One region of the Carnobacterium mobile DSM 4848 genome, then DNA from elsewhere that is predicted to be linked to it. Evidence: predicted binding sites of a transcription regulator. Region 1 holds the regulator's gene; the other holds the start of a gene.
What was found. Region 1 encodes CtsR, which represses protease genes until heat stress. Its sites were predicted from a motif close to TTGGTCAAAAAAGGTCAAANA; they were not measured.

Region 1 (8,387 bases):
GGTCGAGGGTTCAACTCCTTTAGCCGGCACCATTTTGCGGAAGTAGTTCAGTGGTAGAACGCCACCTTGCCAAGGTGGAGGTCGCGGGTTCGAACCCCGTCTTCCGCTTACTAGGACGACTAGTAAGCAGGTTTGAAAAAATCAGCTCTTGTTCTATATGCCGGGGTGGCGGAACAGGTAGACGCACAGGACTTAAAATCCTGCGGTGAGTGATCACCGTGCCGGTTCGATTCCGGCCCTCGGCACCATATATATAGCACCCATAGCTCAATTGGATAGAGTACCTGACTACGAATCAGGCGGTTAGAGGTTCGACTCCTCTTGGGTGCATTTTTCATCTGATACATAAACCGGGAAGTAGCTCAGCTTGGTAGAGCACTTGGTTTGGGACCAAGGGGTCGCAGGTTCGAATCCTGTCTTCCCGATAAAATAAAGAAATAATGGCTCTTTGACAAGTAGTGTTGGTGGGCCAAATAAGTCAGAGCGACTACGTCGCTTTGGCTTTTTATTTTATACGGCTTTTTCATCTTCAAAATACAAAGCTCTAGGTTGATAATTAGAAGTGGTCAATCGATAAGAAATCAACAGTCGAGCTCGCAGGTTATAGAAATTCCGGTAGCCATATCCTGATCGCTTGATGTTTTTGATTTTATTATTCATTCCTTCAATAGGGCCATTGGAAAGAGTATACACAAATGCATTTTTAATGGCTTCCAGATGTTTTTCAAACGTTTGAAGAACAGTTCTTGCTTTTCTTGGTAAAGTACATTTTTTCGATTCTTCTAAATAACTTTTGAATCGCTTGAAATTACGGTGTTCCAGTGCCCATTTCAATTGATTGAAAAGTGCATAAACGCATTCAAGTTTGGGATCAAGCTGCACAAGGTAATCCGCCATCATTTTTTCAGTAACAGCCCCTTCATATAACCGGTGAGTAAAATAACAGGAAAAATCTAAATCGTCTTCATTTTTAAGAACTAACTTCCATTGTTTTTTTAATTTTCGATAATCCCTCGGTCTCGTGTAACGCAGTTCATTCATGACCTTGATTCGTTCGCTGTTCAAAGCCCGATTCATGTGTTGGACGATGTGAAATCGGTCAATGATAATTTTAGCGTAGGGGAAACAATCTATCACAAGCTGTGTATAGGGTGAGTACATATCCATCGTGACCGTTTTGACTTTGTTTCTTGCTTCTACTGGATACCGCATAAAATAATCCAACAGGTAAGGCAATTGCCTATTCTCGACAACATCCGTCAACCGGTGGGTTGACGCATTAATAAACAGAAAGCTCATCGCTCCGGATACATCCTTAACCGACTTGAATTCATCGATGGAAAGATGTTGCGGCAGTTCCTGATTGTTTGGTTCAAGCGTCTCCCCAACTTGGCGCATTACCCGAATCACAGTAGGAGGAGAAACTGACAGGTGCTGGGCGATAAGTGTCATGGATTGTGTCTCTTTCAATTCCATGGCAATGGTTGTCTTGATCAAATTAGATATGAAGCAGTGGCGATCGACTAGGGAGGTTTCCGCTATGAAAGTCGAATTACAGTGCTTACAAAGAAACCGCTGCTTTTTCAATCGGAGCAGTACAGGCTGGAAATTGACATGAGTCAGTGTGAGTGTAGAACATTTTGTGCCGTGTTTGATAAGATCCTGAGAAGAGGTGTTTTTTACACCGCACACTTTACAGCAGGAAGGCCGATAGGTCAATTTCCCATGCACTACCAGATATTCTTGATCTTTTTTCTTTTCCCTCGTAACAGGGACTTCAGATAAATAAATGTTCGGGTCTTTAATATGGAGCAGTTTTTTTATATAATGAGTGTGGGCCATGTGAATTCTCCTATTCTTTTGTGTGGTAACTTAATTATAGGAGTTCACTGGTCTTTTTTCATTTAAAAACGAAAATAGTGCCAGTGAACCGATTGGTTCACCAACACTAAATATTATAGAGCCGAAATAATCACTTATTATTAGTGGTTATTTCTTTTTTATTTTATCGTTTTAGTAATAAGGAAGAGGTTGCTAATCTTTCTTTGAGTGAGCTATGCAGTTCAAGTTTCCAGCCAAATGGTATACAACTCTTTTTTAATACGATAGGAACGAATAATTTTTAAAGTAAATAAGCGGAGTTGCTTTTCAAATGAATTATTTTCTCGTATAATTAAAGTCAGGATTAGTCAAGGAATCAGCTAGTCAGTTTAACGTTTTCTTGACCTGAAATAATAAAGTATTAAGTCTGGTGTTGAGACAAAAAGAAAAGGAGTGTTACTGAGAGAACACCGTTGCATTGTGTGGTAAAAATAGGTAATATACATACCATACATCTTCATTGTTTCAGTAACAATTAGCACATGAACAATCAAAATATGTCGGATATCATTGAAGCTTATTTGAAAAAAGTACTTGGAACGGATGAGCAAGTCGAAATTAGACGTAGTGAAATGGCAGAACGATTTAATTGTGTTCCTTCTCAAATTAACTATGTTATCAATACACGGTTTACTGTTCAGCAAGGTTATCTAGTTGAAAGTAAACGCGGTGGCGGCGGATATATCCGGATAATTAAAGTAAAATTATTGGATGAAGTAGAAATGCTGAATATGATGATCGATGTAATTGGAGACGAAATTTCACAACGAGATGCTTTTTCAATTATTGAAACATTATATGAAGACAATATGATTGCTAAACGCGAAGCGAATTCAATGTTGGCGGTCATGGAAAAGTCAGTTTTATCACTGGATCCAAAGAAGGAACATGCACTAAGAGCACGGATATTAACTGCTTTTTTAAATAACTTAAAATACGAACAGTCATAGGAGATGGAGGCAATAATATGAATGAATTATTTTCAGAAAAAGCAAAAGACGTTTTAATTTTAGCTCAAGAAGAAGCTAAAAGATTTCGCCAAAATTCTATAGGGACTGAACATATTTTATTAGGACTTATGGTGGAACAAGAAGGAATTGCTGGAAAAACACTACGCCAATTTTCTGTAACTGAAAATGATGTACGGGAAGAGATCGAACATTTCACAGGTTATGGCACCATGAAATACAGCTCAAAAGATATAGTCTTGCCGTACTCGCCAAGAGCTAAACAAGCTATTACATTGGCTACTGATGAAGCAAGACGAATGGGAGCACCTTTAGTAGGAACAGAACATCTTTTACTTGGTTTACTGCGAGAAGAAGATATTTTATCCTCTAAAATTTTAACTAATTTGGATATCAGTTTGAACAAAACTCGTCAAGTTTTATTGAAAAAAATGGGAGTCACAGAGGGAACCAATGGAAAAGGGAGACGACCAAAAGCTGCTGCTAAGCCGGTGGTTGGTACGCCTACACTGGATTCTTTAGCACGAGACCTAACAGCTAATGCCCGAGCCGGAAAGATGGATCCAATTATAGGAAGAAAAACAGAAATTCAACGAATTGTCCAAATATTGAGCCGTCGGACTAAAAACAACCCTGTTTTGATTGGCGAACCTGGAGTCGGCAAAACAGCTATCGCAGAAGGGCTGGCCCAAAAAATTGCTTTGGGAGAGGTTCCATCAACACTAGCCAACAAACGTTTAATGATGCTTGATATGGGTTCGTTGGTCGCCGGTACAAAATACCGTGGCGAGTTTGAGGAACGGATGAAGAAAATAATCGATGAAATTTATCAAGACGGAGAAGTGATTCTATTTATTGATGAATTGCATACATTGATTGGAGCAGGAGGCGCTGAAGGAGCAATTGATGCTTCAAATATCATAAAACCTGCTTTAGCTCGTGGAGAATTGCAAACAATTGGAGCAACCACTTTAGATGAGTATCAAAAGTATATTGAAAAAGACGCAGCATTAGAAAGACGTTTTTCTCCTATACGTGTAGATCAGCCAACTCCAGAAGAAACGGAAGAAGTTTTGCTGGGTTTACGTTCCCGCTATGAAGAACATCATGGAGTTGAAATCACAGAAGAAGCAATCCGTGCAGCCGTTCAATTGTCTTCTCGTTACATCACTTCTCGACAATTGCCGGACAAAGCCATTGATTTGATCGATGAATCAGCTTCTAAAGTTCGTTTGGATAGTTCTTCTAAACCAACACCAGTGGCAGCAGCATTAGCTGATTTAGACGCCATGGTTCAAGAAAAAGAAGAAGCGATCCAATTGCAAGATTTTGAAAGAGCAGCTAAAGTACGTACAAAAGAAATGCGGCAACGGAAAAAAATCGAAAGTATATTGTTGAAACAAGAAAAACAAGCTTCCTCTGATTCGCAATTACAAGTTACGGAATTGGATATTGCAGAAGTAGTCTCTTTATGGACAGGGATTCCAGTACAGCAAATGGAACAAAAAGAATCTGATCGCTTATTGAAACTGGAAAAAGTATTGCACAATCGTGTTATCGGTCAAGAAGAAGCAGTCAGCGCAGTTGCCAGAGCTATTAGACGTGCCCGAAGTGGTTTGAAAGATCCTAACCGTCCGATTGGTTCATTTATGTTTTTAGGTCCTACAGGTGTTGGTAAAACAGAATTGGCAAAAACGTTGGCAGAAGCTATGTTTGGCAGTGAAGATGCTTTAATACGGGTTGATATGTCAGAGTTTATGGAAAAATACAGCACGAGCCGTTTGATCGGTTCTCCTCCAGGGTATGTAGGTTACGATGAAGGCGGACAATTGACTGAAAAAATTCGGCAAAAACCTTATTCTGTCATTTTATTCGATGAAGTTGAAAAGGCACATCCTGATGTCTTTAATATTCTGCTACAAGTACTGGATGATGGACATTTAACGGATTCTAAAGGCCGTAAAGTTGATTTCAAGAATACGGTTATGATTATGACGTCCAACCTTGGAGCGACAGCTTTACGAGATGAGAAATCAGTTGGGTTTAGTGCCGTTGATGCTAGAAAAGACCATAAAACAATGGAAAAACGGATTAAAGAAGAGTTGAAAAATACATTCAAACCGGAGTTTATCAACCGTTTGGATGAAATTATCGTCTTCCACTCTCTTGAAAAACCTGAACTGAACAAAATTGTTAAGTTAATGGGACAAGTGATTGTTAAACGTTTAGAAGAAATGGATATCCATGTTAAGATTACACAAGCTGCAATTGATGTCATTGCAAAAGCCGGCTTTGATCCTGAGTATGGGGCACGTCCTTTACGCCGTGCTATTCAAAAAGAGATCGAAGACCGTTTAAGCGAAGAATTATTGAATAAGACTGTTAAAATTGGAGATCATGTGACGATCGGAGCAACAAAAGGTAAAATCCGTATTGCAGTAAAAGAGCCTACCGAAAAGCAAGGGAAAATTAGCGCACCGGAAGATACGGTCAAAGCTTAACCTCTGCTGGTTAAATGAAGTATTTAGCAGAAACGCCTAACACAGTAATAGTATGTTAGGCGTTTTTGTTCGTATTATTTTTATGTTTCTGCTATGATTATTGTGTAGATAGATTGAATAGAAGGGGATGTAAAGAATATGAAAAAAAGTACACGTAACTTACTTATCGGTTTAGGAGCAACAATGGCTGTTGGAGCGATTATTCTATCGGCATCTAATAATTCGATGGCCAAAGTAGAAGCTTATATGAACCGCCAAAGAGCAAAAAACTTTGTAAAAGATAAATTAAAAGGGAATGAAAAAGCTTTAGACGTCGTTGAAAAACTATCAGACGATGAAGTGATAAACTTATTGAAAGTGGTGGATAAAGTTACCGACTTGAAAGGACAAGTTGGAACGTATAGTGACCACTTAAAAGAGGCAACGAATGAGTTTAAAGAAATGTTAATGGACAAAAAAGACAAAGTGATGGATAAAGGCGAAGACATTGCGGATGAACTTAAAGATAAAATGTCTCATTAACAAAACTAGTTGTTAAAAAAAGGCACTCTAGAAATTAGATTTTAATCTAATTTTTAGAGTGCTTTTCTTACTGAATAGGATTCTATAATTTTTTTCTGCCTTCACTGTCTAGCGGACTTATCCCACTTTTCTTAAAAAACAAGTAAATAACAAAGCAATAGATCATTCATATTTCGTAAGGATAAGCCGCTCACTTCATAAAATCGATCGATTCGATACTGCAAAGTATTTCGATGGACGTACAATGATTTTGCAGCCAAACTAATATTGCCTTGGCTATGCCATAACGCTAAAATTAATTCTTTTGTTTCTGTTTGACTGGTATATTTTTGTTTTAAATTTTGCATTAAGGGGCTTTTTTCTAGAGCATCAGAGATATAATAGTGCAAAGCTACACTTGGTAGAGAAAGTAGGGAAAGTCCTTTATTTTTTTGCCGATTAAAAATAAGCTGTTCTTCTTTAAAGATGGCTTTAAATTCTGGATCAAGAGGCCAGAATTGACCAATATAACAAAATGTTTTGATTGAAAAATCATCATCGAGTGTCTGGATGATACCAGAAAGCTCATCTGTGGTCAGCTGCTCAACTGTACTATTTTGAATCAGCAAGCCAGTTGTTTCATCAATAAAAAAAGCTTCTTCGCAATTCTCGAACATACTTTTGAAAGCTTTAAGCCAGGTTTTTTGTTCGAAATGCTGGTCTTTTTTTAAAATAGCAAATTGAATGATCCGATAGTCGCCCTGTTTTTCTGATGAAGGAAGTTCACCTTCTTCTAATAAAAAAGCCTGCCATTCAGAATGTGTTGTATTTGTATGGGGCTTGTTTTTTTGAGCAGAGAATAATAAGCGCAGCAAATCAAGCTCAGCAGGAGTTTTAGTTATTTTTTCTACTTGTACCCATTTATTTTTGAATGGAAAAGAAATGATGTCAGCTGTATCTTTAGGTTTATCTATTAATTGTGCATCAGGATAAATTGCTTTGATTTCATTGAAATTCAAAAAAACACCTCTTTTAGTTAGCGCGATATTGATAACCGCTCGTCTCTTTTATTCTAACATTATTTTGCAGATTTGTAGATGAATTATGATATGATAAGCATAAGAAACTAACGAAGGACTGGATATATGCTGACATTAGAAGAAAAGGAATACTTTATGCATGAAGCGATTAAGGAAGCTAAAAAAGCTGAAGCCAAAATGGAAGTACCCATTGGCGCTGTAATTGTTTTACACGGAAAAATTATCGGACGAGGATACAACCAGCGAGAAGAAAGCCATGATGCAACCACACACGCTGAAATGCTGGCTATTCAAGAAGCTAACCGTACCCTTAAAAATTGGCGGTTAGAAGACGCTCAATTGTTCGTTACATTAGAGCCCTGCCCAATGTGCAGCGGAGCTATGATTTTATCACGCGTAAAAGAATTATATTATGGAGCCCCTGACCCTAAAGGAGGTACAGCTGGAACCTTAATGAACTTGTTAACAGATAGCCGGTTCAACCATCAAGTTGAAATTGAACAAGGTATCTTAGCAGCAGAATGCGGAGCGTTATTAACTGATTTTTTCAAAGAATTACGTAAACGTAAAAAGACCGAAAAAGCGGCACGAAAGTCAACAATGGAAAAAAATAAAGAAGGATAGGTGAACCTAACGGGCACATATCCTTCTTCTATTTTAATCATTCATTAGTTCTTGGTCTTTTAAGATAGTGGCATCAACGCCTTTGATAACAGTTGAAATGAATTTTTCGTCTTCTAAGGCCACAATTCCGGCAACAGTCGTACCGCCTGGAGAAGAAACTTGGTCAATCAAATTCCAAGGAGAATGTCCGCTTTCCAATACCATTTTTGCACTGCCTAAAACAGCTTGTGCAGCAATTTTAGTGGCTAATTCTTTTGGCATCCCGTTCTTAACAGCTCCACGTGCTAAAGAATCAATAAAGAGAAAAGCATAAGCAGGCGAGCTGCCGGCAATGGCAGTAAAGGGACTAAAATCTTTTTCTTCTAATTCTACTACTTCGCCAATGGATTGAAACATGCCAAGTACGAATTGAATCTGAGAACCAGTGGTAAATGAGTTGCCGCAAATAGCTGTCATTCCTTCGCCAATCATAGAATTTAAGTTAGGCATGACGCGGATTATCGAACTATTCGTCTTCTCTCCCATTAAATCAGCTAACTTTTGAAGTGTGGTGCCAGCAGCAATGGAAACAAGCAAAGACTGTTTTTGCTGGATCGCTGTACTTAAACTGGGAAGGAGTTGCGTGATGACGTTCGGCTTGACAGCTAGGACGACAACATCTACAGCAGCAATCAATTCCTCATTTGAATGGCAGGCAGTTGTCTTTGTTTCAGCGGCAAAAGCTGTTAATTTTTCTTTTGTTCTGCTGAAAACATAAATGTCTTCGCTTTTAATGTAGTTCTGTTTGATCATTCCTTTGATAATGGCGCTTGCCATATTTCCTGTTCCAATAAATCCTACTTTCATATAAGACACTCCATTCTTTGATCAAG
Region 2 (8,387 bases), 700 kb from region 1:
GATATTATTGGTCTCTATGATACCGGGAATTTCCAAATCGGCGATACGCTTTTTGAAGGCAAACAAGATATTGAATTTGAAAAACTGCCACAATTTACGCCCGAGATTTTTATGAAAGTTTCGGCAAAAAATGTGATGAAACAAAAATCATTTCATAAAGGTGTACAACAATTGGTTCAAGAAGGTGCTATTCAATTGTATAAAACCTTCCATACAGAAGATTATATTCTTGGTGCAGTAGGCCAATTACAATTTGAAGTTTTCCAATACCGGATGTTGCATGAATACAATTCAGAAGTTATTATGACACCGATGGGCAATAAAATTGCTCGTTGGATCAAACCGGAAGACTTGAATACTAATATGTCTTCCAGCAGAAACTTATTGGTTCGGGATCGTTATGATCAACCGTTATTTTTATTTGAGAACCAATTCGCGATGCAATGGTTTGCTGATAAATACCCGGATGTTGAATTGACAGCATTACTATAAAACATCTAACCAAAATAAAAAAAAGGCTGAAACGGTGAATTTAAATTCACCGTTTCAGCCTTTTTTCTAACTCGTAAATACAAAAATAATATAAAAAGAGCAAAAAAAGACAATTATTTTTAATTGACAGGTATAGAAAGCTCGACAATATTTGGCGCATGTAAGATATCAACCACATCAGGCGTAGTCTCTAAAATATTTTCAATCGCAAATTTTATTTCAGCATTTTTTATATTTCGTTCTTTATTTACTAAAAGAACATCTTTATGGGTAGGAGCTCCCGAAAAAACAACGGTTGTGGGTCCTAGTGTATAGACTTTAATAAAATTAGCATCAGTGTTTCCTAATTGTTCCGTTACTAAATCTATATGGCTATTCGTAACATCGATCAGCTTCATTCTATTCACCTCTTTTTTTAAGACTATTAGATTAAACCTATTATATAATTAAAATTCCATAAACTCAAAGTAAATTAATTGGCTGGATGAATAAAAGAGAGCGAGACTGCTAATTCTAGTCTCGCTCTCTTAATCAACTTATTTTTTATCGGTATTGTTTTCGTTTTGGTCTGCTGTTACTAAAGAAGCTTCACTTTGTTTAGCGGTGACATGGATTTCTCCGTTTTCATCAACAGTAGCGCTTAAATTTTTGCTTTCAGGGTGATCAAGATAAAAGTCAGCAATCCGGTCTTCTATCTGTTCTTGGATCACACGGCGCAATGGACGTGCTCCTAATTGAGGATCATAACCCAGCTCTACTAGTTTTTCTTTTGCACGTTGGTCAGCTTCAATTGTAATTTTTTGATCTTTCAACATATCATTAACATCATTTAACATCAAGTCTACGATAATAAGAAGGTGTTCTTTTTTCAAAGAATTGAATTCGACGATCGCATCAAACCGGTTAATAAACTCAGGTTTAAAGAACTCTGTTAAATGATTTAAGACAGATTTTTGGTTGCCTTTAGAAGCAGCGGCAAAACCGACATTTGCTTCAACCGTACCTGTGCCTGCGTTACTCGTCATAATAATAATTGTATCTTTGAAACTTACAGTACGTCCTTGTGCGTCAGTTAAGCGTCCATCATCTAAAATTTGCAAGAACATATGCAAAACATCAGGATGTGCTTTTTCGATTTCATCTAGTAATAAAATACTATAAGGATTGTGACGGACTTTCTCAGTCAATTGTCCAGCTTCGTCATATCCTACATATCCTGGAGGAGAACCGATCAACTTAGCTACACTGTGTTTTTCCATATATTCACTCATATCGAAACGAATGTAGGCTTCTTTATTACCGAATAGTTCTAGAGCTAATTGTTTGGCTAATTCTGTTTTACCTACACCTGTCGGACCGACAAATAAGAAAGAACCAATTGGCCGATTTTTTTTGTTTAACCCGATCCGGCTTCTACGAATAGCTTTAGAAATTTTCTCAATTGCTTGATTTTGGCCGATTACATGTTGACGTAAGTCAGCTTCTAAATTACGCAATTGAGTTTGTTCTTTTTCTTTTAATTCGCCTACAGGAATATTTGTTTTTGTTTCAATAATCTTGACCATATCTTTTCCAGTTACAACTGGGCGTTCAGCTTCAGGTTGTTGTTGATCCCGCATGGCTGCAAACTTAGTAGCTTGGTCACGATAGAAAGCAGCCTTTTCATAATCTTCTTGCTGCAAAGCCAATTGTTTTTGATGTGCTGCTTCAGCAATTTTATCTTCAACTACCTTTGGATCAATTGCTTGAATCGTCAAGTTTTTCTTAGAGCCCGATTCATCTAATAGATCAATGGCTTTATCCGGTAAGAAACGATCTTGAATATAACGGTTAGAAAGAGTAACCGCATCTTTAATGGCTTCTTCTGTATAAGTGACTTGGTGATAATCTTCGTATTTTTTTTGAATACCTTTTAGAATATCGATCGTTTCATCAACTGTTGGTTCGCTGACACGTACAGGTTGTAAACGTCGTTCTAAAGCAGCGTCTTTTTCAATAGTGCGATATTCTTTTAATGTTGTTGCTCCAACCATTTGTAACTCGCCTCGTGCTAAAGCAGGTTTTAGCATATTACCTGCATCCATACTGCCTTCCGCACTACCTGCACCTACGATTTCATGGACTTCATCAATAAAAAGAATAATTTGTGGATTTTTTTTCAGTTCATCCATTAATTGCTGCATACGTTCTTCAAATTGCCCGCGAATTCCAGTTCCTTGAACTAGAGAAGCAACATCTAAACGAATCACTTCTTTATCCATTAGTTTTTGTGGAACTTCTCCATCCACAATTTTTTGAGCTAATCCTTCCACAACAGCTGTTTTACCTACACCGGGTTCTCCAGTTAGAACAGGATTATTTTTTGTGCGGCGATTTAAGATTTCGATTACTCTTTCAATCTCTTTATCACGTCCGATAATTGGATCAATCGCGCCAGATCTAGCTAAATCAGTTAGATTGGTTCCAAATTCTCCCAATAAACCTTTTACTTTATTTGTCGGCGGTTGCCCATTACCGGAGCCGCCACCTCTTTGTGTAGGGGGTACCCCTTTATAATTTTGAGACAATGGGTTTTGCATAGACCGGAAAAAATTATCTAGATTGCCAAACCCAAAAGGATCTTGAGGAGTTGGATAATTATTTTGAATAGAGCCTTTTTCATTAGCTTCTTTTAAGAGACGGTAACAATTTTGGCAGATATCTAATTGGCCTTTTTGACCATTCATATTTGTATATAAATGAATTGTTGCATCTTGTTGATGGCAATTTTGACATAACATATAGTATGCACAACCTTTCAATAATTAAAGTTAGGAGGTCCTGCAGGAAAGATTAATCAATGTTAAGAATCTATTGACCTTTCCTGACCTTCATGTATTCATTATACACTGACCTTGTCTGACATACAAGTAATTTGTTCTATCATTTGTTAAAAAATTAGGCTAAAATAATAAGAAACAAGAAAGGAAGAAAGAAAAAAATGACAAACGAATCTCTTGAACGTCAGCTTGAAAAGTTAATAGAAGGTGAGCTAACTGAAATGGTCATAGCAAAAGAAAATTTTATGCAATTTAGAGAAATATGGATGAATCATATTCAAAAAGATCATATTATTGGGGAAGCAAAGCACAATGGTGAAGTAGTTTATCGCTTTAGAACAAATAGTTAGATAGAAAAAAGAAGGCAGAAGAAAAAGAAAAGATAGAAAATAGTTGTAGTATGCTCTTAAAAATGGTAATCTAGGAAGATGAAAGGGTTATTTTTAGAAAAGGGACATTTAGATGTTTGTTGTTTAAAGAATTCTAGGATAAAAATAAACCTCATAAAAAATTATTATTTATTAAAGGAGATCAAACATTATGGAAAAACGCGATTTTCATGTAATAGCTGAAACAGGAATTCATGCACGTCCTGCAACTTTATTAGTACAAACAGCTAGCAAATTCAACTCAGATATTAACCTAGAATATAAAGGTAAATCTGTTAACTTAAAATCAATTATGGGTGTTATGTCATTAGGCGTAGGCCAAGGTGCAGAAGTTGTTATCAGTGCAGATGGTGCTGATGAAGCAGAAGCTATTTCAAGCATTGAAGAAACAATGAAGAAAGAAGGTTTAGCTGAGTAATGGTTGAAAATTTAAAAGGGATTGCTGCAAGTGATGGTATTGCGATTGCAAAAGCTTATCTACTTGTTGAGCCCGATTTAACTTTCGACAAATTCTCAGTTGAAAATTCTGATTCAGAAATTGAACGTTTAAAACAAGCGTTAAATAAAGCTACCCAAGAACTTGAGCTGATCCGCGGTAAAGCTGTTGAAACTTTAGGCGAAGAAGAAGCTCAAGTTTTTGACGCGCATTTAATGGTTCTTTCTGATCCTGAATTAATTGGGAGTATCGAAAGTAACATAAGAGATAATAAAGTAAATGCTGAAAGCGCACTAAAAGAAGTAACGGATATGTTCATTGGCATTTTTGAAGGTATGGAAGATAATCCATATATGCAAGAGCGTGCTGCTGATATTAAAGACGTTACTAAGCGTGTCTTAAGTCACTTACTAGGCGTGAGATTACCGAATCCTTCAATGATTGATGAAGAAGTAATTGTTATCGCCCATGACTTAACGCCAAGTGATACAGCCCAATTAAACCGTAAATTTGTGAAAGCATTTGTAACGGATATTGGTGGTCGTACGTCTCACTCTGCAATTATGGCTCGTTCTCTTGAAATTCCGGCAATTGTCGGAACAAAAGAAATCACATCTCTCGTAAAAGAAAACGATATGATTATTGTAGATGGATTAGAAGGCGATGTCTTAGTTCATCCTGAAAATACCGATATTTCTTTTTATGAAGAGAAAGCCTCAAAATTTGCAGGGCAAAAAGCTGAATGGGAAAAGTTGAAAAACGAAAAAACCTATACAGCTGACGGCAAACATATTGAATTAGCTGCTAATATCGGAACACCAAAAGACTTAGCTGGTGTGAAAAATAACGGTGGCGAAGCAATTGGTTTGTACCGGACAGAGTTCCTTTATATGGATTCACCTGACTTCCCGACTGAGGAAGCTCAGTTTGAAGCTTATAAAGCTATTTTAGAAGGTATGGGAGACAAAGCTGTAGTTGTTCGGACGATGGATATCGGCGGAGACAAAGAATTGCCTTATTTAACATTGCCTCATGAAATGAATCCATTTTTAGGCTACCGGGCTATTCGAATTTGTTTAGCTGAACAAGATATGTTTAGAACCCAATTACGCGCTCTTTTACGGGCTTCTGTATTTGGTAAATTGCGTATTATGTTCCCGATGATTGCAACACTAGGAGAATTCCGTGATGCTAAAGGGATATTGTTAGAAGAAAAAGAAAAATTAGTCAAAGAAGGCGTGGAGGTTTCAAATGATATCGAAGTCGGTATTATGATTGAAATCCCAGCAGCAGCTGTTCTTGCAGATCGCTTTGCTAAAGAAGTTGATTTCTTCAGTATTGGAACGAACGACTTAATTCAATATACAATGGCAGCTGACCGAATGAACGAACGCGTTTCTTATTTATACCAACCATATAATCCATCTATTTTACGTTTGATTAAGAACGTCATCGACGCTTCTCATAAAGAAGGTAAATGGACAGGAATGTGTGGAGAAATGGCTGGCGATCAAACGGCAGTACCACTATTGATGGGATTAGGCTTAGATGAATTCTCAATGAGTGCTTCAAGTATTCTAAAAACTCGTAGTTTAATGAAACGTCTAGATACAACGAAGATGGCTGAATTAGCGGAAAAAGCAATTAATGATTGCGACACAGCTGAAGAAGTAGTTAAACTAGTTGAAGAATATACAAAATAAAAAAAGTTACAAGAATCTTTAGATTCTTGTAACTTTTTTTGTTTTAAAATCGTACTTCAGGCGGAGGGAGCAGCGTTAAATTTTTAGTATACTATTTTAATAAGCTCTCTGCGTAGAAATCTGAAAGACATGGGAACTTAAAGGCTAAAATCTATGTTTTTACATAAAACTAAGTATAATAAATTAAAGGGGTGAAAAATAATGAAAGTTGGAATCTTTACAGATACTTATTTTCCGCAAATAAGTGGAGTTGCAACTTCAATAAAAACTTTAAAAAAAGAGCTGGAACGTCAAGGGCATGAAGTGATTATTTTTACAACCACTGATCCAAAAGTACAAGAAAAAGAAGAGGGAATCGTCCGCTTGACAAGTATACCCTTTTTTTCTTTTCAAGACCGACGTATCGCAATAAAAGGGGTTTACCGCGCATTAAAGATAGCTAAAGAGCTTCAATTGGATATTATTCATACACAAACCGAATTCAGCTTAGGTTTGACTGGAAAGTATATTGCCTACCAATTAAAAATTCCATGTGTCCATACTTATCATACAATGTACGAAGATTACCTTCACTATATTGCCAATGGTAAAGTTCTTAGACCCACACATGTTAAGTTAGTGTCAAAAATGTATTGTAATAAATCCTCTGGCATTATTGCACCAAGTGAAAAGGCACGAAAACAACTGTTGAATTATGGAGTAGTTTCAAGAATAAGTGTGATTCCTACTGGAGTTGATTTAGAGCATTTTTTGAAGGAAAATAAGCGAGACGTCCGTAAAGAACTTTCTTTTTCAAAAGATACGCTATTGCTTCTATCTTTAAGCCGAGTAGCAAAAGAAAAAAGTATTGATTTGCTTATTAAAGCAATGCCGGAAATTTTACTTCATCAACCTGCAGCAAAATTAGTCATTGTGGGAGATGGGCCAGCCAGAAATGAGCTGGAAGAATTGGCGCATTCATTAGGGTTAGCAGGTACGATTTTCTTTATAGGCGAAGTAGCTAGCTCCGAAGTTCAAGCTTATTATCAGGCAGCTGATTTATTTGTCAGCTCATCAAATTCAGAATCACAAGGGTTGACTTATATTGAAGCAATCGCCTCCGGAACGGATATTGTAGCCCGTCTAAATGAGTATACAGAAACGTTAACGCAAAATGGTTCTTTTGGCATGACGTTTAGTGATGACTCGCAAATTGCAGAGACAGTATGCAGTTACTTTAATCAGAATAAAAAAATTCAAAGGGTAAAAAAAGAACGAACCAATTTGTTAAACTCCATTTCGTCCGAATTGTTTGGAGAAAGAGTTTTACAATTTTATAGAGAGACTATTCAGCAGTACATGCACGAAAAAGAGGTCGCTGTCCATTCAAATCATTAAAATGCAGATAAGAAAGGAGGGAAATAAAGCTATGATTAGAATAACCATGTTTTCTTCTGCTGACAAAGTAGCTGGACAAGGCGTAGGAAGTGCATATGTTGAGTTGCTTCAATTATTAGAAAATTACCATTCTTCTACTTTATTGGTTTCTATTAATCGTTATACCAAAACGCAAATCAGCCATTATCATACGATTGATCCAATTTTTTTTATTAGTACATTTTTTAAACACCATTTTGGCAGACGAATCGGTTATGTTCATTTTTTGCCTTCCACTTTAAAAGGCAGTCTTCAATTGCCTCGTTGGGTAACAGGCCTCTTTTATTGGTACGTGATTGCTTTTTATAAACGAATGGATCAGCTTGTAGTTGTGAACCCTTCTTATATTACCGAACTAATGAAATACGGAATACCAGAAGAGACAATTACGTATATCCCTAATTTTGTTTCTAAAAAAGATTTCTATTCTTTAGAGCCTCATCAATTAAATCAAATAAAAACTTCTTTAGGCCTAAAAGAAAATAAACTTATCGTTTTTGGAGCTGGACAAGTGCAAGAACGGAAAGGGGTAATGGACTTCATTAAGCTAGCTGAAGCAATGCCTGATATTCAGTTTATTTGGGCAGGAGGATTTTCATTTGGCAAACTTACTGATGGTTATGAAAAATTGAAACGAGAAATGGAACACCCGCCTAAAAATTTATTGTTTACTGGTATCGTTGGAAGAACAGAAATGCTCCATTATTACAATATAGCTGATGTTTTTTTGCTGCCTTCCTATGATGAACTCTTCCCCATGTGTATTTTAGAAGCATTTTCTTGTGGGACTCCTGTGGTCTTAAGAGACTTAGCACTCTACCTTCCTGTATTGGCAGGGTACTATTTGCCTGCTGCTGACCGAGAAGCAATGCAAGGAGAAATTGAACGTTTAGCGAGTGATCCTGCTTATTATCAAGCAGCACTGCAAAAAGCAACTGCTGGTAACCAAGCTTATTCAGAAGAGCGTTTAGCACAGATATGGGGAGACTTTTATCAGCAGCAAGAAAAAAAGAATGTGCAAAGATAGAAAATACCTCTTTCGGGTTAATGGTTATTCTTTTTAGTTTATTCAGCAAAATGCTATACTAAAATCAATGACTAAATGAAAAGGAGTTGATGTAAGTGAAAAAAA

Region 2: the regulator CtsR is predicted to act here: its motif matches at 3,343-3,363, upstream of BR87_RS03975 (ATP-dependent Clp protease ATP-binding subunit).

The regions. Positions count from the first base shown of each region.
Region 1 is NZ_JQMR01000001.1:1,572,784-1,581,170, reverse strand. Features, by position in the region: tRNA gene BR87_RS07530 (tRNA-Thr) at 1-32, shown strand, start outside; tRNA gene BR87_RS07525 (tRNA-Gly) at 37-108, shown strand; tRNA gene BR87_RS07520 (tRNA-Leu) at 160-248, shown strand; tRNA gene BR87_RS07515 (tRNA-Arg) at 257-330, shown strand; tRNA gene BR87_RS07510 (tRNA-Pro) at 352-425, shown strand; gene BR87_RS07505 (ISL3 family transposase) at 511-1,842, opposite strand; gene BR87_RS07500 (CtsR family transcriptional regulator) at 2,364-2,831, shown strand; gene BR87_RS07495 (ATP-dependent Clp protease ATP-binding subunit) at 2,849-5,350, shown strand; gene BR87_RS07490 (hypothetical protein) at 5,489-5,872, shown strand; gene BR87_RS07485 (helix-turn-helix domain-containing protein) at 6,004-6,870, opposite strand; gene tadA (tRNA adenosine(34) deaminase TadA) at 6,997-7,515, shown strand; gene proC (pyrroline-5-carboxylate reductase) at 7,549-8,361, opposite strand.
Region 2 is NZ_JQMR01000001.1:870,394-878,780, reverse strand. Features, by position in the region: gene BR87_RS03985 (peptide chain release factor 3) at 1-492, shown strand, start outside; gene BR87_RS03980 (DUF1827 family protein) at 612-890, opposite strand; gene BR87_RS03975 (ATP-dependent Clp protease ATP-binding subunit) at 1,029-3,272, opposite strand; gene BR87_RS03970 (hypothetical protein) at 3,473-3,661, shown strand; gene BR87_RS03965 (phosphocarrier protein HPr) at 3,852-4,118, shown strand; gene ptsP (phosphoenolpyruvate--protein phosphotransferase) at 4,118-5,839, shown strand; gene BR87_RS03955 (glycosyltransferase family 4 protein) at 6,041-7,216, shown strand; gene BR87_RS03950 (glycosyltransferase family 4 protein) at 7,248-8,282, shown strand; gene BR87_RS03945 (NAD(P)-dependent oxidoreductase) at 8,378-8,387, shown strand, end outside.